DNA from 3 places in the Streptomyces sp. NBC_01520 genome. Region 1 is predicted to be linked to each of the others. Evidence: riboswitches for the same ligand, from Rfam matches in the RefSeq annotation. Region 1 holds a riboswitch; each other region holds the start of a gene.
What was found. A riboswitch is a leader RNA that binds a small molecule or an ion and turns the genes downstream of it on or off. The one in region 1 is predicted to bind cobalamin.
Positions count from the first base shown of each region.

Region 2: linked by a shared signal. The riboswitch ahead of OG524_RS24520 (ribonucleoside-diphosphate reductase subunit alpha) and the one ahead of OG524_RS34065 (CbtB-domain containing protein) in region 1 are both predicted to bind cobalamin.
Region 3: linked by a shared signal. The riboswitch ahead of OG524_RS01420 (ABC transporter substrate-binding protein) and the one ahead of OG524_RS34065 (CbtB-domain containing protein) in region 1 are both predicted to bind cobalamin.

Region 1 is NZ_CP109404.1:7,546,523-7,553,684, reverse strand. Features, by position in the region: gene OG524_RS34075 (SDR family oxidoreductase) at 1-618, opposite strand, end outside; gene OG524_RS34070 (CbtA family protein) at 885-1,670, opposite strand; gene OG524_RS34065 (CbtB-domain containing protein) at 1,697-1,912, opposite strand; cobalamin riboswitch at 1,949-2,078, opposite strand; gene OG524_RS34060 (histidine phosphatase family protein) at 2,188-2,787, shown strand; gene OG524_RS34055 (4'-phosphopantetheinyl transferase) at 2,854-3,564, opposite strand; gene OG524_RS34050 (metallophosphoesterase family protein) at 3,561-4,568, opposite strand; gene OG524_RS34045 (family 16 glycoside hydrolase) at 5,228-7,162, opposite strand, start outside.
Region 2 is NZ_CP109404.1:5,351,700-5,358,861, reverse strand. Features, by position in the region: gene OG524_RS24540 (GntR family transcriptional regulator) at 1-478, shown strand, start outside; gene OG524_RS24535 (DUF3311 domain-containing protein) at 647-901, shown strand; gene mctP (monocarboxylate uptake permease MctP) at 898-2,532, shown strand; gene OG524_RS24525 (GNAT family N-acetyltransferase) at 2,659-3,159, shown strand; cobalamin riboswitch at 3,199-3,336, shown strand; gene OG524_RS24520 (ribonucleoside-diphosphate reductase subunit alpha) at 3,472-5,868, shown strand; gene OG524_RS24515 (ribonucleotide-diphosphate reductase subunit beta) at 5,868-6,884, shown strand; gene OG524_RS24510 (hypothetical protein) at 6,959-7,093, opposite strand.
Region 3 is NZ_CP109404.1:304,250-311,411, reverse strand. Features, by position in the region: gene OG524_RS01430 (acyl-CoA dehydrogenase) at 1-1,180, shown strand, start outside; gene OG524_RS01425 (hypothetical protein) at 1,177-1,338, shown strand; cobalamin riboswitch at 1,466-1,654, shown strand; gene OG524_RS01420 (ABC transporter substrate-binding protein) at 1,748-2,758, shown strand; gene OG524_RS01415 (FecCD family ABC transporter permease) at 2,755-3,837, shown strand; gene OG524_RS01410 (ABC transporter ATP-binding protein) at 3,834-4,634, shown strand; gene OG524_RS01405 (PRC and DUF2382 domain-containing protein) at 4,773-5,777, opposite strand; gene OG524_RS01400 (adenosylcobinamide amidohydrolase) at 5,920-6,741, shown strand; gene OG524_RS01395 (sulfite oxidase) at 6,779-7,162, opposite strand, start outside.

The sequences.
Region 1 (7,162 bases):
GACGGTCTCCTCGTCCTTGCCGTCCAGGAACAGCGCGGTGGCCGTCGGCCCGGGGGCGACGGCGTTGACCGTGATGTCCCGGCCGCGCAGCTCGCGGGCCAGGATCAGCGTCATGGCCTCGACCGCGCCCTTGGTGGCCGCATAGGCGCTGTATCCGGGGAGGGACAGCGACAGCACCGAACTGGAGAAGTTGATGATCGCCCCGCCGCTCCTCAGCCGGCGGGCCGCCTGCTGGTCGACGACGAAGGTGCCGCGGATGTTGGTGCGGTGCATCCGGTCCAGCGCGTCCAGATCGGTGTCGACCAGCGGGGCGAGCGTCATGACGCCCGCGGCGTGGACCACCACGTCGATGCCGCCGAACGCTTCCTCGGCCGCGTCGAAGAGGGCGGCTACGGCCACCTCGTCGGCGACGTCCGCCTGGTGCGCGACAGCCTCGCCACCTGCGGCGACCACAGCCGCCACCGCGGCCTCGGCCTCGGTCCGATTGCCCGCGTAGTTGATGACGACGGCGAAGCCGTCCGCGGCCAGCCTCTCGGCGCTCTCCCGGCCGATACCCCGCGACCCTCCGGTGACGAGAGCGACCCGGCGCGCGGAGGTGGTGGTGTGCTGTTCAGTCATGACGCTTCTCCTGGGAACAGGGGCTGCGACTGCTGCCACGAACCCGGTACGACCACGCTAGCACTCATGCGGTAGCAACGCTATCTTCTGTGGATAACATCGCTACCTTGTTGGAGTGCCACCTGCCGGAGTTCCACCCTGTCGGACCGGATCAACCAGGAAAGACCTGCATGAATACCCCGGACCTCACGGGCACGGACACACAACGATTGAGCCCGCCGGATATCTCCCCGGCGGGCTCAATCGTGCGGTCGCAGGCGTGAGGGTCAGCTCATGGCACCCGCCGAGCGGGCAGCGACACGGTCGGCCGCCACCTCACCACCAGCACTCGGACGCGGCACCAGCAGCCGTTCAGTGAGGTAGCCGAACACGAGACCGAAGCTGACCCAGAGGGTCGCCTGGACCGCGAGTGTCGCCAGCCGGAACTCCCACAGCAGACTGGCGGGGAAGTCCGCGCCGACCTCGTTGAACGAGGGCAGGAAGACGTACGCGAGCCCGACGAGGAGGACGTACGCCCCACCCACGGTGATCGTGGTGTTCCAGTTGCCCAACTGCGGTGCGAGCCGCTTGCCGGTGATGACGGCGGCCACCGCGAGCAGCACACTGAGCGCGACCATCAGGAAGAACAGCCCGGTGCGTTGCCCGATGGTGTCCGGGTTCCCCACCGCCGGCGGGTTGGCCGGGTACTTCAGGAAGGGCACGACGTACACCGTCAGCAGGGCACCCCCCGCGACGAGTGCTGCCGTGGCCCGCGGGCCGAAGGAGCCGATGCGGCCCAGGGCGTAGCAGAAGACGAGTGCGGCGATGCCGCCGACGGCCACGCCGAAGACCAGGACGCCGGTGGCGAGACCGCCGGTGGCCTGCATCGTGCGCGTGACCAGTTCCTCGCCGTGCTCGTGGGCGTGCGTGTGTGCCTGTGCCTCTTCCAGGGCGATGGCGGCGTCCACCCGCGACTCACCGAGGAAGTAGGCCACGGCAAGGGCGAGCGCGCCGGCCAGAAGGCCGGCCAGCATGCCGCGGATGAGCAGAGCTCTGACCGATACGGAGTTCATGAGACGTTCCCCTGGTTCCCGAAGTCTCAGTGGCAGGGGAACCCGAGGAGGTGACGGCCGTCGTGGACCCACTCGTGCACGGCCTCGCCCGAGATGACCGCGGTGGCTCCCTGTTCGGCTCCGACGAAGTACAGCAGGACGAGCATGAGGATGCCGAAGAAGACGGCCCAGGGTGCGATGGCCTTCGGCGAGATGGGCGTGATGACCGGTGCGACGGTGGTGGGGGCGGCAGAATGTGCCATGGCAGAACCTCCTGTGGGAACACGCGTCCCTGTCGTGGTGCCTGAGACGAAGGTGCCGGGTCTGACTCCCCGCAGCGATGCGGGTACACAGTGGCGCGACCGTGCCGGATTCTCACCGGACTTCCGTTTCACCCTCGTCATGGGTGCCGCGACCATACCGCCTGCGGTTCGGCCACCGCCATGGTGCGTCGGCCCCGACAACGGCTCGTGGGACGGGCCGTGTTCCCATGAAGCGCCTACGCAGAAGGCTCCTGTCCGGGAAGTGGAGGCAGAGGATGACGGTACGGGTGATGTTGATCTCACCGGCCATGAACTCCGCGCTGCGGGACGCCCGCTTCGAGGCCGACGCGCCCTTGGACGAGGCCGGTGCGCGCAGTGCCGCAGCCGCCGCTGCCGCCGGTGCGGTACCTGCCGCCGACCACCGGGCGCACGGCCCCTCCGTCCCCTGCCGGCAGACCGCCGAGGCGCTGGGGCTCGCCGGCACGACCGGGCCTGCCGAGCCCGCCCTCCCCGAATCCGCCCTCCGCGACTGGGACATGGGGCGCTGGCGTGGCCGGCGGCTCTCCGAGGTGAGCGCCGCCGAGCCGGACGCGGTGGCGGCCTGGCTCACCGACCCCTCGGCCGCTCCGCACGGCGGCGAGTCGCTGCTGGACCTGACCACCCGGGTGGGCACGCTGCTGGATTCCCCGGCCTGGGGCGTGGGCCGACGGCTTGCGGTCGTCGAACCGGCGGTCGTGCGCGCCGCGATGGTCCATGCCCTGGGTCTGCCGATGGAGACCTTCTGGCGGCTGGATGTCGCCCCGCTGACCCTGACCGAACTCAGCGGAAGGTCCGGCCGCTGGAACCTTCGGTGCGGCCGGCCGCTGGGCCGATAGCGGCCCGCACCCTCCACGGTGCGCCGAGCACGGTCCGGAGGGGGCGGGCGGGCAACCGCGGTTCCCTCAGCCGTGGGGAAGCGCGATCGCTGTGACCGCGATGCCGTTGTCGACCAGCCACTTCCCCTCGTACGACACCGGCATCCCCGGCGCCCGGCGCAGCAGCTCCGCGGTGAACGTGCCTTCGGTGGCGGCCTCGGAGCTCCGGTGGAACGTGATGTCGGCCTCGTCGAAGTCGAGTTCGATCCGGGTGATCGGGAACCACGTCTTGAACACGCTCTCCTTGGCGCTGAAGAGCAGCCGGTCCCAGTGCGGCGTCACGCCCCCCGCCCCGGGAGAAAGCCCCGGGGAAGCCCCCGGGGAGACCCCTGGCAACGCCCCCGAGTAGATCCGCCGCCGCTCCGAGGGCAGCGACACCGCCTCCCACACATCGGGCGGCAGCGGCTCGTTCGGCTCGGCGTCGATGCCGAGCGCGCGGACGTCGGTCGCCCGGGCCATCACCGCGGCACGATAGCCGTCGCAGTGCGTCATGCTGCCCACGATCCCCGCAGGCCACAGCGGTACGCCGCGGTGGCCGCGCAGCACCGGCTGCGGCGGCAGCCCGAGGGTCGCCATGGCCCGTCTCGCGCAGGCGCGTACGGCCGCGAACTCGTGCCTGCGCCGGTCCACGCTCGTGGCGACCAGCAGCGCCTCCTCCGGGTAGAGGGTTCCGGCCGGAGCCTCAGTCTCGTACGTGTCCGCGCACGCCACGTACGCGGGAAGCAGCCGTTCGATCACGACGCGGCGCCCGCATCCCCCGGAGTACCAGGTGAACCAGGTGAACCGGGCGAACCGGGTGAACCGGGTGAACCGGGTGCGGAGCGCGCGACGCCGGACGCCCCCGAAGGACCCCGACCCGCCGGAGCCCCCTCCCCCTCGTACGGAAGGATCTGCCGCAGCAGCCCGCGCGGGTGCCCGCGCTTGCGCCACTCCCGCGGGTAGCCGATCGAGACCTCCTCGAACCGCACACCGTCGTACCAGGTCGTGCGGGGGATGTGCAGATGCCCGTAGACGACGGCCGCGACATTGAAGCGGCGGTGCCAGTCTGCGGTGAGTTCCGTGCCGCACCACTGGGCGAATTCCGGGTACCACATGACCGACGTGGGTTCGCGCACCAGCGGCCAGTGGCCCGCGATCACAAGCGGGACCTCGGGGTCGTGCGCGGCCAGCCGCTCCTCGGTCAGTGCGACCCGCGCCCGGCACCAGTCGTCGCGGGCCGGGTACGGATCCGGGTGCAGCAGGTATTCGTCGGTGCAGACGACCCCCGCCTCGTGCGCCCGCGCCAGGGACTCCTCCTTGGTGGCCGTCCCCGGGACCCTGAACGTGTAGTCGTACAGCAGGAACACCGGGGCCACGGCCACGGGTCCGTCCGCTCCCTGCCACCGCGGGTACGGGTCCTCGGGGCTCGTCACACCCAGCTCCGCGCACACCCCGACGAGGTGCTCGTACCGCGCTTGGCCGCGCAGTTTCACCGGGTCCCTGTCCACGGTCCACAGCTCGTGGTTGCCCGGCGTCCAGATCACGTGGGCGAACCGCCCGGCCAGCGTTTCGAGGGCGCGCTCGACCTCTTCGGCCTGTTCCGCCACATCGCCCGCGACGATGAGCCAGTCCTCGTCGGACGACGGGTGCAGCTGGTCGGTGATGGGGCGGTTGTCGGCGATCCCGACGTGAAGATCGCTCACTGCGAGGAGCCGGCCCTGTCCCTTCGGCGGGTGCGGGGCGGGGCCGCTGGGTGATCTCATTGTTCGAATTTACCTTCTTGCCGGTCCTGTTGGGGCGGTCATCGTGCTACGACTCGCCCGGCCGTACGTGTCCGGAAACCCTGCGGATCCCGAGGACCAGGGCACCGGTGGAACTCCGCGGCCTCGGCCGGCGTCCCCCACCGCGACGAGGAGAGACGATCAGCGCTCCGTTCGCGGGGCGCGTACGGAGGAGGGGCGATGCGCGGCTACGCCGGTGTGCTGGTGGGCCAGCCGGCCTTGCCACGATCTGCTGTTTCGTCGGCCCGGTCTTCCTGGGCGCGGGCTACTCCGCCTGGCGTGACGGCGCGGGCTGGACGTGGGTCGTACCCATGGTCGGCGTCGGGGCGCTCGTCACGGCCGCGATCCCCTTCTCGGCCGTCCGGAGCACACGAAGGCAGTACCCACGGAGATCCCGTCGCCCTTGAGGCGACCGGTGTGTGGCAGGGCCGTAGCGTCTCCTGGCCGACCGCCTTCGCAAACGCGTGCGAGATGCGGGCAGGTCTGGGCGAGGGACCGGTCTTCACCTTCTGACCGGACCCCACCCGCATGCTGTACACGGAGATCCGCGCGGGGCGCCTACGGTTCGCAGGTGCCCCGCGCCTCGGCGGAACCGGGACCGACTCAGCGGTTCGATCCGGCCGCCCCGGAACCGCACCGTCTCAACTCAGCGGTTCGATCCGGATGTTCCGGAACCGCACCTTGTTCCCGTGGTCCTGGAGACGGATCGCTCCGGCCGACGGGCCCTCCGGCAGACCCGCACCGGTCGGTCCGTCGATCACGATGTCGTCGTGGACCTTCTGTCCGTTCCACACCACCGTCACGCGCGCACCGGCGGTCTTGGCGCCGCTGTCGTCGAACCGCGCCGCACGGAACGTGACGTCGTACGTCTGCCATGTCTCCGGAGCCGTGGCCGCGTTGATGTCCGGCGCCTTCTTCCGGTAGATCGCCCCCGCCTCGTTCGCGTCGAGGGTGGTGTCCTTGTACGAATCGAGGATCTGGAGCTCGTAGCGGTCCTGGAGATAGACACCGCTGTTGCCGCGGTCCTGCCCGGTCACGTCGTCCGGCAGGAGCGGCACCCGGAACTCCAGGCGCAGCCTGAAGTCCTGGTAGGCGTCCTTGGTGCGGATGTCACCGCAGCACACCTCCATCGATCGCTCGGCGGACAACGGCCATTCGACGCGTCGGCCGTCCGTGTGCTGCCACTGCTCCTGGGAGGCGGTGGTGCCGTCGAAGAGGGGGACGGGGGCACCGTGCGGGAGCACGGTGATCAGGTCCAGGTTGACATGCCCGGTGTCGCCGGGATCGAAGCGGTACGAGACGGTGTTGGGCCCCGCGCGCAGGCGGATCCGCTCGGTCCGCGTCGACCAGGTGTCCCAGGTGCCCGTCGAGGCAAGTTCCGTCTGTCTCAGCTTCTCCCCGTTGACGTGGAGGGAGAGGGACTTGGTGCCCTGGAAGGGGTTGGGACCGTTGGAATAGCGAAGGTTCACGTCGTAGTCGCCGGCCGCGGGGACTGTCACGTCGAACGTCGTGGCGCCCTTGCCCTCCGTGTCGTACCGGTCGACGAAGCCGCTGCCCGAGTACCCGGTGTGGTCGGTGTCGACGCCGGCCGTGCCGGTGAGCCGTGCCTCCTCCGCCTCGTACAGCGTCGCCGGTGGCGGCTGCTTCCCGGGCACGGCGTTGAGCGTGTACCAGGCTTCCGTGCTCCACAGTGCCTCGCCGGACACGGAGGCGAAGGGGCGCGGCGAGCGGAGGTGTACGACCCTGCCGGGCTTGAGCCCGTCGAGCCGCAGCCGCACGGTGCGGGCGTCGGCGGCGAGGGTCGCCGAGCTCACGGCGAGCCGCTCCTCGCCGGTCTTCGGTCCGCCGTAGTCGGACGTCGGGGTGTAGCGCCACTGCTCGGCCCGGTAACGGGACGTGAGCTCCGCCGCGGTCGCCTCCGAGAGCGGCTGGGTGTATTCGAGGTCGAATCCGCCGGGGACGGCGCGCATCTCCTTGATGTCGAAGGTGTTGCCGCCGTTCGGCGTGAGCTTCTGCAGGCCGAACTTCAGTTTCCCTTCCTGGCCCCAGTTGCCGTCGGCGCCGAGTCCGCCCGCGTATATCGCGCCGTCGGGCCCCATGGTGATGCGGTTGACACCTGCCTCGAGTCCCTGGGTGTAACGGAAGACTGCCCCCTGGTACTGGCCCTTCACCTTTTCCAGGTAGGCGCGCTGGAGTCCGCCGTAGGTGACGTCACCGACCAGCATCTGGCCGGCGAACCGGCCCTTCGTCAGAAGGAGTGGTGTGCTGGGAGAGTTCGCGATCTCGTTCTGGGGCAGCCAGAGCACCGGCTGGGTGACGGGCCGCGCGTCGAACGGGCCCGACGGCTCGGTGTAGTGGTTGAAGAAGCGGTCCTGCTTGATCTGGACGAGCTTCGACGCCGGGAGCCAGCCGCCCTGGTTGTCGGTGGTGAAGATGCTGCCGCCAGGACCCCAGCCGATCCCGTTCGGCGTCCGCAGGCCACCCGCGACCGGATGGATCCTGCCCGTCTTCTTGCTGACCTTGTACGTGGTGCCGCGGCCCGGAGCCGGCTGCGGAGTGGTGGTCGCGCCGCCGTA
Region 2 (7,162 bases), 2.2 Mb from region 1:
CTCCTACACCGAGGACATGCGCGCCCAGGGGCTGGAGCCGACATCTCAACTGCTGGACATCGGTTACGTCACAGCGGACGACACGCTCGCCGGACTGCTGGACATCACGGCGGGCGGCCGGGTGCTGCGGATCGAGCGGCTCCGGCTCGCCAGCGGTGAGCCCATGGCCATCGAGACCACGCACCTGTCGGCCAAGCGCTTTCCCGCGCTGCGTCGTTCGCTCGTGAAGTACACCTCGCTCTACACCGCGCTGGCCGAGGTCTACGACGTCCGCCTCGCGGAGGCCGAGGAGACCATCGAGACCTCGCTGGCCACCCCGCGCGAGGCCGGACTGCTCGGTACGGACGTGGGCCTGCCGATGCTCATGCTGTCCCGGCACTCGATCGACGGACACGGCGAGCCGGTGGAATGGGTGCGCTCGGTGTACCGGGGCGACCGGTACAAGTTCGTGGCCCGCCTGAAACGGCCGACCGACTGACCGCCACTTTCGGCTGATCCCCCTGCAATTGCAGGGGGATCAGCCATTTCGGGCGACGCCGGACCGTTGCAGGACCGCAATGCGGACGGGGGGTGACGGTGCCCGGCACTCTCGCCTAGATTTCCTGCGCATTACAACAGGTGATCAGCGAGGGGACGGAGTCGCCACATGTCAGAAGATACCGAAGCGAAACCACCGACAGTGACACCGGCAAGGGTGGTCATCGCGCTCTGTCTGATCGCACCGTTCGTGGCGATGCTCTGGGTGAGCTCGTACGCAAAGGTTGAACCGACCTTTGTCGGCATCCCGTTCTTCTACTGGTACCAAATGCTCTGGGTGCTCATCTCGACCGCACTCACCATGATCGCGTACATGCTGTGGCAGCGTGACCAGCGCGCCCGCAAGGGGGGTGCGTCAGCATGAAGGACGGCGTGAACGGCGTGGCACTCGCCGTATTCATCTTCTTCTTCGTGGCCGTCACGGTCATCGGATTCATGGCCGCGCGCTGGCGCAAGGCCGAGAACGAGGCCAGCCTCGACGAATGGGGGCTGGGCGGACGGTCGTTCGGTACCTGGGTCACCTGGTTCCTGCTCGGCGGCGACCTCTACACGGCGTACACCTTCGTCGCGGTCCCCGCGGCGATCTACGCGGCGGGCGCGGCCGGTTTCTTCGCCGTCCCGTACACGATCCTCGTCTACCCGCTGATCTTCACCTTCCTGCCACGGCTCTGGTCCGTCTCGCACAAGCACGGGTACGTCACCACCTCGGACTTCGTCCGAGGCCGCTTCGGCTCGAAGGGTCTCTCGCTGGCGGTCGCTCTCACGGGCATCCTGGCCACGATGCCGTACATCGCTCTCCAGCTCGTCGGCATCCAGGCCGTACTGGACGTCATGGGCGTCGGCGGCGGCGAGACCACGCACTGGTTCGTCAAGGACCTGCCGCTGCTGATCGCGTTCGCCGTACTCGCCGCGTACACGTACTCGTCGGGGCTGCGCGCACCCGCGCTGATCGCGTTCGTCAAGGACGGCCTGATCTATCTGGTCATCGCGGTGGCGATCATCTACATCCCGATCAAACTGGGCGGATTCGACGACATCTTCACCAAGGCGGGCGAGGCCTTCGCACAGACGAACGAGGCAACGGGCAAACCACGCGGGGCGCTCGTCCCCGGTGACATGGGCCATTGGGGATATGCCACGCTGGCCCTGGGATCGGCGCTGGCGCTCTTCATGTATCCGCACTCGATCACTGCGACGCTCTCCAGCCGCAGCCGTGAGGTGATCCGGCGCAACACCACGATCCTGCCGCTGTATTCACTGATGCTGGGTCTGCTGGCGCTGCTCGGATTCATGGCGATCGCCGCCGGGGTGAAGGTGGACAACGGACAGTTGGCCATTCCGCAGCTGTTCGAAGACATGTTCCCCGACTGGTTCGCCGGTGTGGCGTTCGCCGCCATCGGAATCGGCGCTCTGGTACCTGCGGCGATTATGTCGATCGCGGCGGCAAACCTCTTCACCCGAAATATCTACAAGGACTTCATCAAACCCGACGCCACCCCCGCGCAGGAGACCAAGGTCTCCAAGCTGGTCTCCCTCCTGGTCAAGGTCGGGGCGCTCGCCTTCGTCCTGACCATGGACAAGACGGTGGCGATCAACTTCCAGCTGCTCGGCGGGATCTGGATCCTCCAGACGATGCCGGCCCTGGTCGGCGGCCTGTTCACCCGGTGGTTCCACCGCTGGGCCCTGATCGCGGGCTGGGCGGTCGGCATGCTGTACGGCACGGTGGCCGCGTACGGTGTCGCGAGCCCCACCCAGAAGCACTTCGGCGGCTCCTCGAAGGAGATCCCCGGTATCGGGGAGATCGGCTACATCGGTCTCACCGCGTTCGTGCTGAACGTCGTCGTGGTGATCGTGCTGACCTTCGTCCTCAACGCGCTGAAGGCCCCGGCGGGCATCGACGAGACGTCCCCGTCCGACTACACGGCGGACGTGGGCGACCCCGGCGTCCAGGAGAAGCTCCCGCCGGCCACGGTGGGCGCCCCGGGCGGTCACTGACCCCCTCGGAGTGACGTGTTCCGTCCCGGTGGGGTCCACCCCGCCGGGACGGAACCATGAGCGGGGCACCCCACCCAGGAAATTGGGGTGTGCGCGGGGCCTGCCGCCCGGGGCAGACTGACGGCCATGGATGTCTCGATCAGACGGGTGCGCACCGAGGAGCACGAGGCCCTGGGCGAGATGACCGCCCAGGCGTATCTCGGCGACGGACTGCTGGACCTCGGCGCCGACGACCCTTATCTGGAACAGCTGCGCGCCGTCGGGCGACGGGCCGCGGAGGCTCTGGTGCTGGCCGCGGTGGACGCCGACGGCGGGCTGCTGGGCGGTGTCACCTACGTCGCGCCCGGCAGCCCCTGGGCGGACATCGCCGGCCCGGACGAAGCGGAGTTCCGGATGCTGGCCGTCGCCGCGAAGGCGCGTGGGCGCGGTGCGGGCGAGGCGCTCGTACGGGCCTGCGTCGACCGGGCACGCGCCACCGAAGGACTCTCCGGGATCGTCCTGTCGACCCAGTCGTCCATGGAGGCAGCCCACCGGATCTACCGCCGCCTCGGCTTCGTACGGACCCCGGAGCGGGACTGGAGCCCTGTCCCGGGCTTCACCCTCCTGACGTTCCGCCTGGCCTTCTGACCCGCCGCGACACTACATGTGGGGGCTGCCGCAATCGGCGGCCCCCACATGTATGCTCGTGCTCGCTGTCGCCGCAGGGGAATCCGGTGCGAATCCGGAACTGTCCCGCAACGGTGTGATCCGTGTGCATCTGTGCACCCGGAAGTCCGAAGACCTGCCGACAGCGTGTCCGGCTCGACCGAGCCGGATGCCATACGTCCGGGCCTCGCGGAGGGCCGGTGGACGCCGTGCACCGTGCTGCCCCCAACGGGGCACCGCCCTGCCCGGCATCACCGCTCCCGCCGGCCCCGAGCCGAGCGAGGGATAGCCCCAGTGACCATCGCGCCAGCCGATCCGGTTTCAGCGGTCGACTCAGCCGAGTCCACGCCCGACGGGCCCGGGACCGCACTGCTGCGGACCCTGACCGATCTCACCGTCGATCTGCCCGACACCGACCCCGGGCGGGTCGCCGCCGCCGCGCTGCGCGGCCGTAACGCGCGGTCCGACGAGGCGGAGCTGCGCTCGCTGGCCACCGAGGCCGCCGCGGGGCTGATCTCCGAGGACCCCGCCTACTCCCGGCTCGCCGCCCGGCTCCTCACCCGCTCGATCGCGGACGAGGCGGTCGGCCAGGGCGCGGTGTCCTTCTCCGCCTCGGTCGCCACCGGTCACCACGAGGGCCTGATCGCCGACCGCACGGCCGAGTTCGTCACGCTGCACGCGGCGGCCCTCGACGCGCTGGTCGAGCAGGCTCTCGCCGACCGTGCCGACGACCGCTTCGGCTACTTCGGCCTGCGGACGCTGTACAGCCGCTATCTGCTGCGCCACCCGCTCACCCGCCAGGTCATCGAGACCCCGCAGCACTTCATGCTGCGGGTCGCCGCCGGGCTCGCCGAGGACACCTCCGCGCACGCCCTGGACGAAGTGGCCGCGCTGTACGGCCTGATGAGCCGGCTCGACTACCTCCCCTCCTCCCCCACGCTCTTCAACTCCGGCACCCGCCACCCGCAGATGTCCTCCTGCTATCTGCTGGACTCGCCGCTGGACGAGCTCGACTCGATCTACGACCGTTACCACCAGGTGGCGCGCCTCTCCAAACACGCGGGCGGCATCGGCCTCTCGTACTCCCGCATCCGCGCACGCGGTTCACTGATCCGCGGCACCAACGGGCACTCCAACGGCATCGTGCCGTTCCTGAAGACGCTCGACGCCTCGGTCGCCGCGGTCAACCAGGGTGGCCGCCGCAAGGGCGCCGCCGCCGTCTACCTGGAGACCTGGCACGCGGACATCGAGGAGTTCCTGGAGCTGCGCGACAACACCGGTGAGGACCAGCGGCGTACGCACAACCTCAACCTGGCGCACTGGATCCCGGACGAGTTCATGCGCCGGGTCGACGCGGACGGCGCCTGGTCGCTGTTCTCCCCGGCCGACGTGCCGGAACTGGTCGACCTGTGGGGCGACGACTTCGACACCGCCTACCGGGCGGCCGAGGCCAAGGGGCTGGCCCGCAAGACCATGCAGGCCCGTGAGCTGTACGGCCGGATGATGCGGACCCTCGCCCAGACCGGGCAGGGCTGGATGACGTTCAAGGACGCCTCCAACCGGACCGCGAACCAGACCGCCGAGCCGGGCCGCGTCGTGCACTCCTCGAACCTGTGCACCGAGATCCTGGAAGTCACCGACGACGGCGAGACGGCCGTCTGCAACCTCGGTTCCGTCAACCTCGGCGCGTTCGTCGCCGGCGGGGAGATGGACTGGGAGCGGCTGGACGCCACCGTCCGCACCGCCGTGACCTTCCTCGACCGCGTGGTCGACATCAACTTCTACCCGACCGAGCAGGCCGGCCGGTCCAACGCCCGCTGGCGCCCGGTGGGCCTCGGCGCGATGGGTCTGCAGGACGTCTTCTTCCAGCTGCGGCTGCCCTTCGACTCGCCGGAGGCCCGCGCACTGTCCACGAAGATCTCCGAGCGGATCATGCTCGCCGCGTACGAGGCCTCCTGCGACCTCGCGGAGAAGTCCGGCCCGCTGCCCGCCTGGTCCGAGACCCGCGCCGCCCGCGGTGTGCTGCACCCCGACCACTACGACACCGAGGTCGTCTGGCCTGAGCGCTGGGACGCGCTGCGCGCCCGCGTCGCGAGGACCGGGATGCGCAACTCCCTGCTGCTCGCCATCGCGCCGACGGCGACGATCGCCTCGATCGCCGGTGTGTACGAGTGCATCGAGCCGCAGGTCTCCAACCTCTTCAAGCGCGAGACCCTCAGCGGTGAGTTCCTCCAGGTCAACGCGTATCTGGTGGACGAGCTGAAGCAACTCGGCGTGTGGGACGCGCGCACCCGTGAGGCGCTCCGCGAGGCCAGCGGCTCCGTGCAGGGCTTCGCCTGGATCCCCGAGGACGTGCGGGCGCTGTACCGCACGGCGTGGGAGATCCCCCAGCGCGGTCTGATCGACATGGCGGCGGCCCGTACGCCGTTCCTCGACCAGAGCCAGTCGCTGAACCTGTTCCTGGAGACGCCGACGATCGGGAAGCTCTCCTCGATGTACGCGTACGCCTGGAAGCAGGGGCTGAAGACGACGTACTACCTGCGCTCGCGTCCGGCGACCCGGGTCGCCCGTGCGGCGTCCGGGACGGCCGCTGCCGCCGCACCCATTCCCGTACAGCAGGTTTCGGCGCCCGACGCGGACGCCCTCGCCTGCTCGCTCGAAAACCCCGAGTCCTGCGAGGCCTGCCAGTAATGAGTTCCGACACCACCAAGAACCTGCTCGACCCGGGCTTCGAGCTGACCCTGCGCCCCATGCGCTACCCGGACTTCTACGAGCGCTACCGGGACGCGATCAAGAACACCTGGACGGTGGAGGAGGTCGACCTCCACTCCGACGTCGCCGATCTCGCCAAGCTCTCCCCCGGTGAGCAGCACATGATCGGCCGGCTCGTGGCCTTCTTCGCCACGGGTGACTCGATCGTCTCCAACAACCTGGTGCTGACGCTCTACAAGCACGTCAACTCCCCGGAGGCGCGGCTGTACCTGTCGCGGCAGCTGTTCGAGGAGGCCGTGCACGTCCAGTTCTATCTGACGCTGCTCGACACGTATCTCCCCGACCCGGAGGACCGCGCGGCGGCCTTCGACGCGGTGGAGGAGATTCCCTCGATCCGCGAGAAGGCGCAGTTCTGCTTCCGGTGGATGGACTCCGTCGAGAAGATCGACCGGCTGGAGACGAAGACCGACCGCCGCCGCTTCCTGCTGAACCTGATCTGCTTCGCGGCGTGCATCGAGGGGCTGTTCTTCTACGGCGCGTTCGCGTACGTCTACTGGTTCCGCTCGCGCGGTCTGCTGCACGGTCTGGCCACGGGCACCAACTGGGTGTTCCGTGACGAGACGATGCACATGAACTTCGCCTTCGAGGTCGTGGACACCGTCCGTAAGGAGGAGCCCGAACTCTTCGACGACGCCCTCCAGCAGCAGGTCACCGACATGCTGAAGGAGGCCGTCGACGCGGAGCTGCAGTTCGGCCGTGACCTGTGCGGCGAGGGCCTGCCCGGCATGAACACCGAGTCGATGCGCCAGTACCTGGAGTGTGTCGCCGACCAGCGGCTCACCCGGCTCGGCTTCCCGCCGCTCTACGGATCCGAGAACCCCTTCTCGTTCATGGAACTGCAGGGGGTCCAGGAGCTGACGAACTTCTTCGAGCGCCGGCCGTCCGCCTATCAGGTGGCGGTGGAGGGCTCGGTCGGCTTCGACGACGACTTCTAGGCCCTCGCCCGACTTCCGGCGAACGGGCGCCGCGTGGCCACGACGGGCTGCGCGGCGCCTGCCGTTTCCGGGGGCTAAGGGAGCCCGTTCCGTTCCGCCTCGCGCACCTGGCGGTCGGTCCGGCGCTCACGTCCGTGGCCGACGGGTGAGGGCAGCAGGACCAGGGCGAAAAGCGCTGCTATGACCAGGTGGCTCAGGAATGTGTTCATGACTCCGCTGTCGTCCGCGCGGGCGGATTCCGGCAGTGGCAGGACTGTCGCACAGCATCGAATTACTGC
Region 3 (7,162 bases), 7.2 Mb from region 1:
GGGCAGCCCCGTGGACCACTGCCTGACCGCGTTCGACCAGCTGTTCGTGGAGCGGTCCGCGTTGCTGGGAGCGCGGGAGGGAGGCGGCGGGCAGGGGGACTTCAGCAGCACGCGGGCCGATCGCCGGCGACGCTTCCTGACCTCCATCGGCCGGGTCGTTCCCGGCCGGATCTCCATGAGCGCCTGCGCCGCGGGCTCGGCCAGGGCCACCCTCGCCGTCGCCGTCCGCTACGGCGGGCACCGGATGATCTCCGGTGCCCGGGGCGCCCGTACCGTCCCCGTCAACGCCCACCGGACCCACCACGGGCCGCTCGCCTCGGCCATGGCGACGGTGTTCGCCATGAGTCTTCTGCACCGCCGGGCGCTGGACCGGTGGGAGGTCTGCACCGAGGAGGACCGGGCCGCGGCGGAACGGCTCGTCGCCGTCGCCAAGGCCTGGATCACCTGGCAGGCACGCGCCGTCATCGTCCAGTGCCGTGAACGCTGCGGTGCGCAGGCGTTGCTGGAGAACAACGGCATGACCGAGCTCGTCACCGGCGTGGAGGGCGCCATCACCGCGGAGGGCGACAACGTCGCCCTGTACAGCAAGGCGGCCGCGGACCTGCTCCTCGCGGCCGACCCCGACCGGTGGGACACCCCGCTCGACCGCACCCCCGGTGACCTGGCCGATCCGTACTTCCTCGGCAGACTCCTCGCGGCCGTCGAGAAGATCTGGTTCGGCCGGGCCAGGGAGCGGTTGCTCTCGGCGATCCACGACGACAGGCTCGCACGGTGGAACGCGGGCTCCGGGCCCGCCCTGCGCGGAGTCGAGGCCCACGCCTACCGGCAGGCCGCCGAGGCCTTCGCGCAGGCACGCGCCGCGCTGCCCGGCGGGGCCGCGCGGGAGCGGCTGACGGAGCTGGAGCGGCTGTTCGCCCTCGAATGGGTGGCCCGCAACAGCGGCGACCTGCTGGCCGCGGGTCTCCTGAGCGCCGATCAGGTCGACCAGTTGCCCGACGCCACCGAGGAGCTGATCGCGGCCGTCGCCGCGCACGCCCCCGAACTGGCCGAGTCCTTCGCGCTGCCCGCCGAACTGCTCGCGGACTGGCCGATCGCGGGACCCGACTACGCCGACGCGTACGACGACCCCGAGGGGCCCTGGCAGGCCGGGGCGGCGCTCGCGTCGGCGGGCACGGTGTGAGCGCCGAACGGGCCGTTCGCGGACGCCCCGGCACCACCGTCCCGGGCCGCCGGGGTGTGCGCGAGACCATGGAGATCCTCGGTCTGCGGGCCGTTCTGCTGGCGTACTGGGGCACCACATCCCTGCTCGCCCGCCGCACGAAACCCCAGGCCGGTTGAGGCGAATCGGTTCGCCGCACACCCTGACGGCACGATGGGCAACCAGTGGGCGAGGGAGGTGCGCGGGGGTGTGCGGCAGATGCCTGTGCACCCCCTCCCGGCGCGTGCGGGCCGCCCGATCGCTGCGTGATAGCTTGCAGACGCCAGTCGCACTCCACGTGGAGTCAGGGAATCCGGTGAGAGTCCGGAGCTGACGCGCAGCGGTGAGGGGGACGGGCGGGGCCAACAGCCACTGGGACACTCTCGGGTGCCCCGGGAAGGCGTCCCGTCCGGACGAACCCGAGTCCGAAAACCTGCTGGCACCCCGCTTCCGTACCGGGAGCGGTATTCCGTACGGGCTTCGCGCAAGAGCCCAGAGACGCAGAGGGATTCCGTGCCGTCCATACCCAGTGCCGTACGCCGAACCGTCATGCTCACCGCGGGACTTGTCCTGATCGGTGCCTGCGGCGGCGGGAACACGAGCCCGTCCGGAGAGGCCGCGAAGGACGGCGGTGCCGGATATCCGGTGACGCTGAAGAACTGCGGTCGCACGGTGACGGTCGGGGCCGCACCGCGCCGCGCGGTCTCCCTGAACCAGGGATCGACCGAGATCCTGTTCTCCCTGGGCCTCGCCGACCGGCTCGTGGGCACCGCGACCTGGACCGACCCGGTGATGAAGGGCCTGGAGAAGGCCGACGCCGCGGTACCCCGCATCGCGGATAACAACCCCTCGTCGGAGAAGGTCCTCGACAAGGAACCCGACTTCGTCAGCGCCTCGTTCGAGTCGACACTCGGCAAGGGCGGTGTCGCGCCCCGCGAGCAGTTCGAGAAGCTCGGTGTGCCGACCTACCTCTCGCCGACCGACTGCACGGCCAAGGACAACACCGGCAGCAGCGACGGCTCCCGCACGAAGCCCCTCACCATGGACAGCGTCTACGGCGAAGTCCACGACCTGGCGAAGGTGTTCGGCGTGCAGGAGCGGGGCGACGCACTCGTCGCCGATCTCCGGAAGCGGATCGGGACGGCGACCGCGGACATCGACGCCTCCGGCACCACCCTGCTCTACTGGTTCGCGAACTCCGAGGCCCCCTACCTGGCCGGCTGCTGCGGAGCGCCCGGCATCATCACCAAGGAACTCGGCGCGAAGAACGTCTTCGACGACACCCACGAGGAATGGCCCCAGATCAACTGGGAGACCGTCGCCGACCGCAACCCCGACGTCCTCGTCATCGGCGACCTGACGCGCAAGTCGCAGACCGCCGAGAGCGCCGAGAAGAAGATCGAGTTCCTGGAGACCAACCCCGCCACGAAGAACATGGACGCGGTCCGGCACAAGCGCTACGTCCTCCTCAGCGGCCAGGCGATGAACCCGACCATCCGCACCGTCGAGGGCGTGGAGGCGGTCGCCGCCGGGCTGCGCTCCTTCGGGCTCGCCGGGTGACCGTCACCCGCGGAGCGACCGTCACCGAACAGGCCCCGGGCGTACTTCCGGACAGAGCGCCCGCCCGCGTCCTGCGCGACGGCCTGCTCTGGAGCGGCGGTGTCGCCCTGCTGCTCCTGTCCGTCGCGGTCGCCGTCACGATCGGGCCGGCCCGCATCTCCGTCCCCGACGTCTGGTCCGCGGTGGCCTCCCACCTCGGTCTGGGCGACACCCGGCTCACCCCGATCCGGGACGGCATCATCTGGAACCTGCGCATGCCCCGCACCCTGCTCGCCGCGGTCTGCGGGGCGGGGCTCGCCGTGTGCGGAACGGTGATGCAGTCCCTGCTGCGCAACCCGCTCGCCGACCCGTTCGTCCTCGGCGTGTCCTCCGGGGCGTCCACCGGAGCGGTCGTCGTCGTCGTCCTCGGGGTCGGCGGGGGAGCGGTGTCGATCTCCACCGGGGCCTTCGTCGGTGCCCTGTGCTCGTTCGCCCTCGTGCTCCTGCTCAGCCACACCCTCGGCGGATCGACCGACCGGGTCGTGCTGTCCGGGGTCGCCGCCATGCAGCTGTTCTCCGCGCTCACCTCCTTCGTCGTGATGACGGCCGCCGACGCCGAACAGACCCGGGGCGTGCTGTTCTGGCTGCTGGGCTCCCTGAGCGGGGTCGGCTGGACCGATGTGTGGATGTGCTCCGCGGTGCTCGCCGTGACGCTGCTGATCTGCCTGGGACACGCCCGTACCCTCGACGCGTTCGCGTTCGGCCAGGACGCGGCGGCGGCCCTCGGCATCCATGTCGCCCGTACCCGGATCGTGCTGCTCTGCACGACCGCGCTGCTCACCGCGGCGCTCGTCAGCTCGGCCGGCGCCATCGGGTTCGTCGGCCTCGTCCTGCCGCACGCCGCCCGCGCGCTGACCGGCTCGGGACACCGTCGGCTGCTGCCCGTCACCGCGCTCGCCGGGGCGGTGTTCCTGGTCTGGGTCGACACACTGGCCCGGACCGTCCTCGACCCGCAGGAGGTGCCGGTCGGTGTGTTCACCGCCCTGATCGGCGTGCCCGCCTTCGTCCTGGTCCTGTACCGCACCCGGAGGAGCACATGACGGACACCGGCCTGCGGGCCGAGCGGGTGACCCGCGAGGCGGGCGGACGGATCGTCCTCGACGGCGTGAGCATCGCCCCGCCGCCCGGCGCCACGGTCGGGCTCCTGGGCCCGAACGGCTCGGGCAAGTCCACGCTGCTGCGGGTGATGGCCGGGGTCCTCACCCCGGGCGCGGGCGTCGTCACCCTCGACGGCCGCACACTCGCGGACACCGGCCGCCGCACGGTGGCCCGGCGCGTGGCCGTCGTCGACCAGCACGCCGTCACCCAGGTCGAGCTGAGTGTGCTCGACGTCATACGACTCGGCCGCATCCCGCACCGGCGTGCCTGGTCCGCACCCGGCCCCGAGGACGAGGCCGCCGTGCGCGAGGCACTGGCGCGCACCGGACTGGCCGACCGTGCCGGGCAGTCCTGGCACACCCTGTCCGGGGGTGAGCGCCAGCGGGTCCAGATCGCCCGCGCCCTCGCGCAGCAGCCGCGCGAACTCCTGCTGGACGAGCCGACGAACCACCTGGACATCCAGCACCAGCTGGAGCTGCTGTCCCTGGTCGCCGAGCTGCCCGTCACCGCGGTGATCGCACTGCACGACCTCAATCTGGCGGCCATGTTCTGCGACCGGGTCACCGTCATGAGGGAAGGCCGTGCGGTGGCCGCGGGAACACCCTCGGAGGTGATCACCGAGGAACTCATCGCCGAGGTCTACCGGGTCCGGGCCGTCGTGACGCCGGACGGGCCGGACGGCAGGCCCTCGGTGCGCTTCCTGCCGGGCGCGGCCGGCCGCGCCCCCGGTACCGGGTGAGTCCGGCGGCACGTGGACGGGCGCGCCCGGCATTCGGGCCGGCCGGATCCGTGCGCGGACGCGAAGGGGCGGGCCCGCAGAACGTCCGGGTCCGCCCCTCGCTACTGCCGCGAGGCCTGTCGCCGCCGGGTGAGGGGGTCAGCGGCGACGACCCTGGCCGTACTCGCCGCCCATGTCCTTGCCGCTGCCCATGTCCTTGCCGTCCGCGTAGTCGATCTTCTCCTTACGGATCTCGGCGGAGACTTCCTTCTGTTCGGTGACCTTGTTGGTTTCGAGACGGACCCGTTCCACCGGGACGGCCTCCTTGCGAACGGTGGCGCGCTCGGCGTGCAGGGTGACCTCGACGTCCTGCTCACCGATGTTCGTACCGGTCGACTTCTCGTCCGGCCGCAGAGGTTCGCGCACCACGCGCACCTCCTCGTGGGACACGGGCACCGTCCGGGTGACGTGCTCGGTCACGACGTACTTGTGCAGGCGTGCCCTTCCGCTCTCGTACTCCTCCGTACCGACGAGGAGCTGTTCCTCGGAACGGACCATTTCCTCCCGGCCCGCGGCACCCGCGGCGGACCGTTCGGCCCCGGCTCCGGCGAGCGGACGCGAGGTGGAGGACGCCTCCGTGTCGCGGTGCCTGCCCATCCCGGCGCCCTTGGTGGCCGCGGTGCCCGGCGCACCGGTCGTCGTCGTCTTGCCGGTCCCGGAGGTGCGGGCCGTTCCCGCCGCCGCTCCGGCTCCCGCTCCTGCCCCGGCGGCGCCCATGGCTGCCGTTCCGGTTCCGGACGTGGTGCGTGCGTCGCCGCCCGCGCCCGCGTTGCCCGCGGCCTTCCTGGTCAGGCCGTAGTGCCGGTAGAGCTCCTCCTCCTCGGCTACGGAGAGATGCGCGTCGGCGTCGACCCGTGGGGCGTCCTTGACGCGGTCCTTCGTGTGCGAGACGTGCAGGTCGGAGCTCACACGACGGGCTCCGGCAAGTGGTACGAAGCTCTCCTTCATGCCGAACATGCCGGTCTTGACCGTGATCCAGTCGGGCTTGCCGGTGTCGTCGTCGACGTACACCCGCCCCACACTGCCGACCTTCTCGCCGTCGCTGTCGTAGACAGTCAGACCGTCGAGTTCTCCGGAATCCGTGAAACCGTCAGCGGCTCCCATGGCCGATTCCTCCTCGCCCGGGCGCGTCCTGTGGGTGTGTCCATCAGGGGAGGCGCGTCCGGATTCCATCGCGCCTCACCCGGTTGGACGGTGCAACCTCCCGGCCCCGGCGGCGGACGGCCCAGGACACCCCGGGTGGGCGGTGGCCCCGCACAACGCCTGTATCGGCCATCTCGACGGACTACGCCATTCGGGTGACCACCTCCATGGGTGCGCCGGGGATGCGGCCCCGCCGCGCACGTATGATCGACGCGCCGTCGCCGGCCGCCGGCCGGCCTGCCAACGGGGGTGCACCATCGGATCCGTACGCGTCCGCCTGCCCGGACAGCGCGGCGAGCTGCTGGCCAGGCAGGAGGAGGGCATCGGCCTCCACCACCTGGTCTGGCGGCTGGGACCCGGCTGGCGGGTGTGCAGCAGCGCCGTACTCGGCGGCGGGCTCGGCCCGCGCGTATGGATCCTCAACGCACAGGTACCGGGCGGTTACCCCCGGCTCGACCCCGACCGCCACCTCGCCGGGATCGCCGCGGCCGAGGGCCTTCGTGGCCCCGGCGCCGGACTGATGACGGCCGCGGACGTCACCGCGCACACCGTCGCCGAGGACGGCGGTGCGACCGCCACCGTCACCAGTGGTCTCGGCGTACGCGGATGGGCCGCCGTACCGGCCCCGGGCACCGAAGGGCCGCTGCCTGCGGGCACCGTCAACATCGTCGTCACCCTTCCCGTGGCCCTCTCCGACGCGGCCCTGGTCAACGCGGTCGCCACCGCCACCGAGGCGAAGGTCCAGGCCCTCGTGGAGGCCGGACTCGACTGCTCGGGCACCCCCACGGACGCGGTGTGCGTCGCCGCCCACGATCCCGGGGCCGGGACGGGCGAGCCGTTCGCCGGCCCGCGCTCGCTCTGGGGCGCACGACTCGCAAGAGCCGTGCACCGCGCCGTCCTCGACGGCGCGGTGCGGCAGTCCTGAGTCCCGCCCACCCGAGGGGAGTTCCCGGCGGGCGGCGTCAGACGACCGTCACCGGGTGCCTGACCACCGCGTCGAAGAGGTAGCCCTGCGTGTTGTGGGCCGTCGTCGCCGGCTGGGTGCGGCCCTTTTGGTCCGTCGCCCGCGCGAGCAGCACGGCCGGGCCCGGCTCCCGCGGCACCCAGTCGGCCGACCAGCGGACCCAGCTCCCGCCGCGCGGCTCGTCACGCAGCCGTGCGGGCCGCCACCGGGCGCCCCCGTCGGTACTGACCTCGACCGAACGCACCGGTGCGCCGCCCGACCACGACCGGCCGGTGAGCACCTGCCTGCGACGGGCGGTGAACGTGGCCCCGGGTGCCAGCTCGAACGCGCTCTTGAGGGTCTGCCGGGACAGGGGCGCGCTGCCCTCCGCCGGATATCCGGG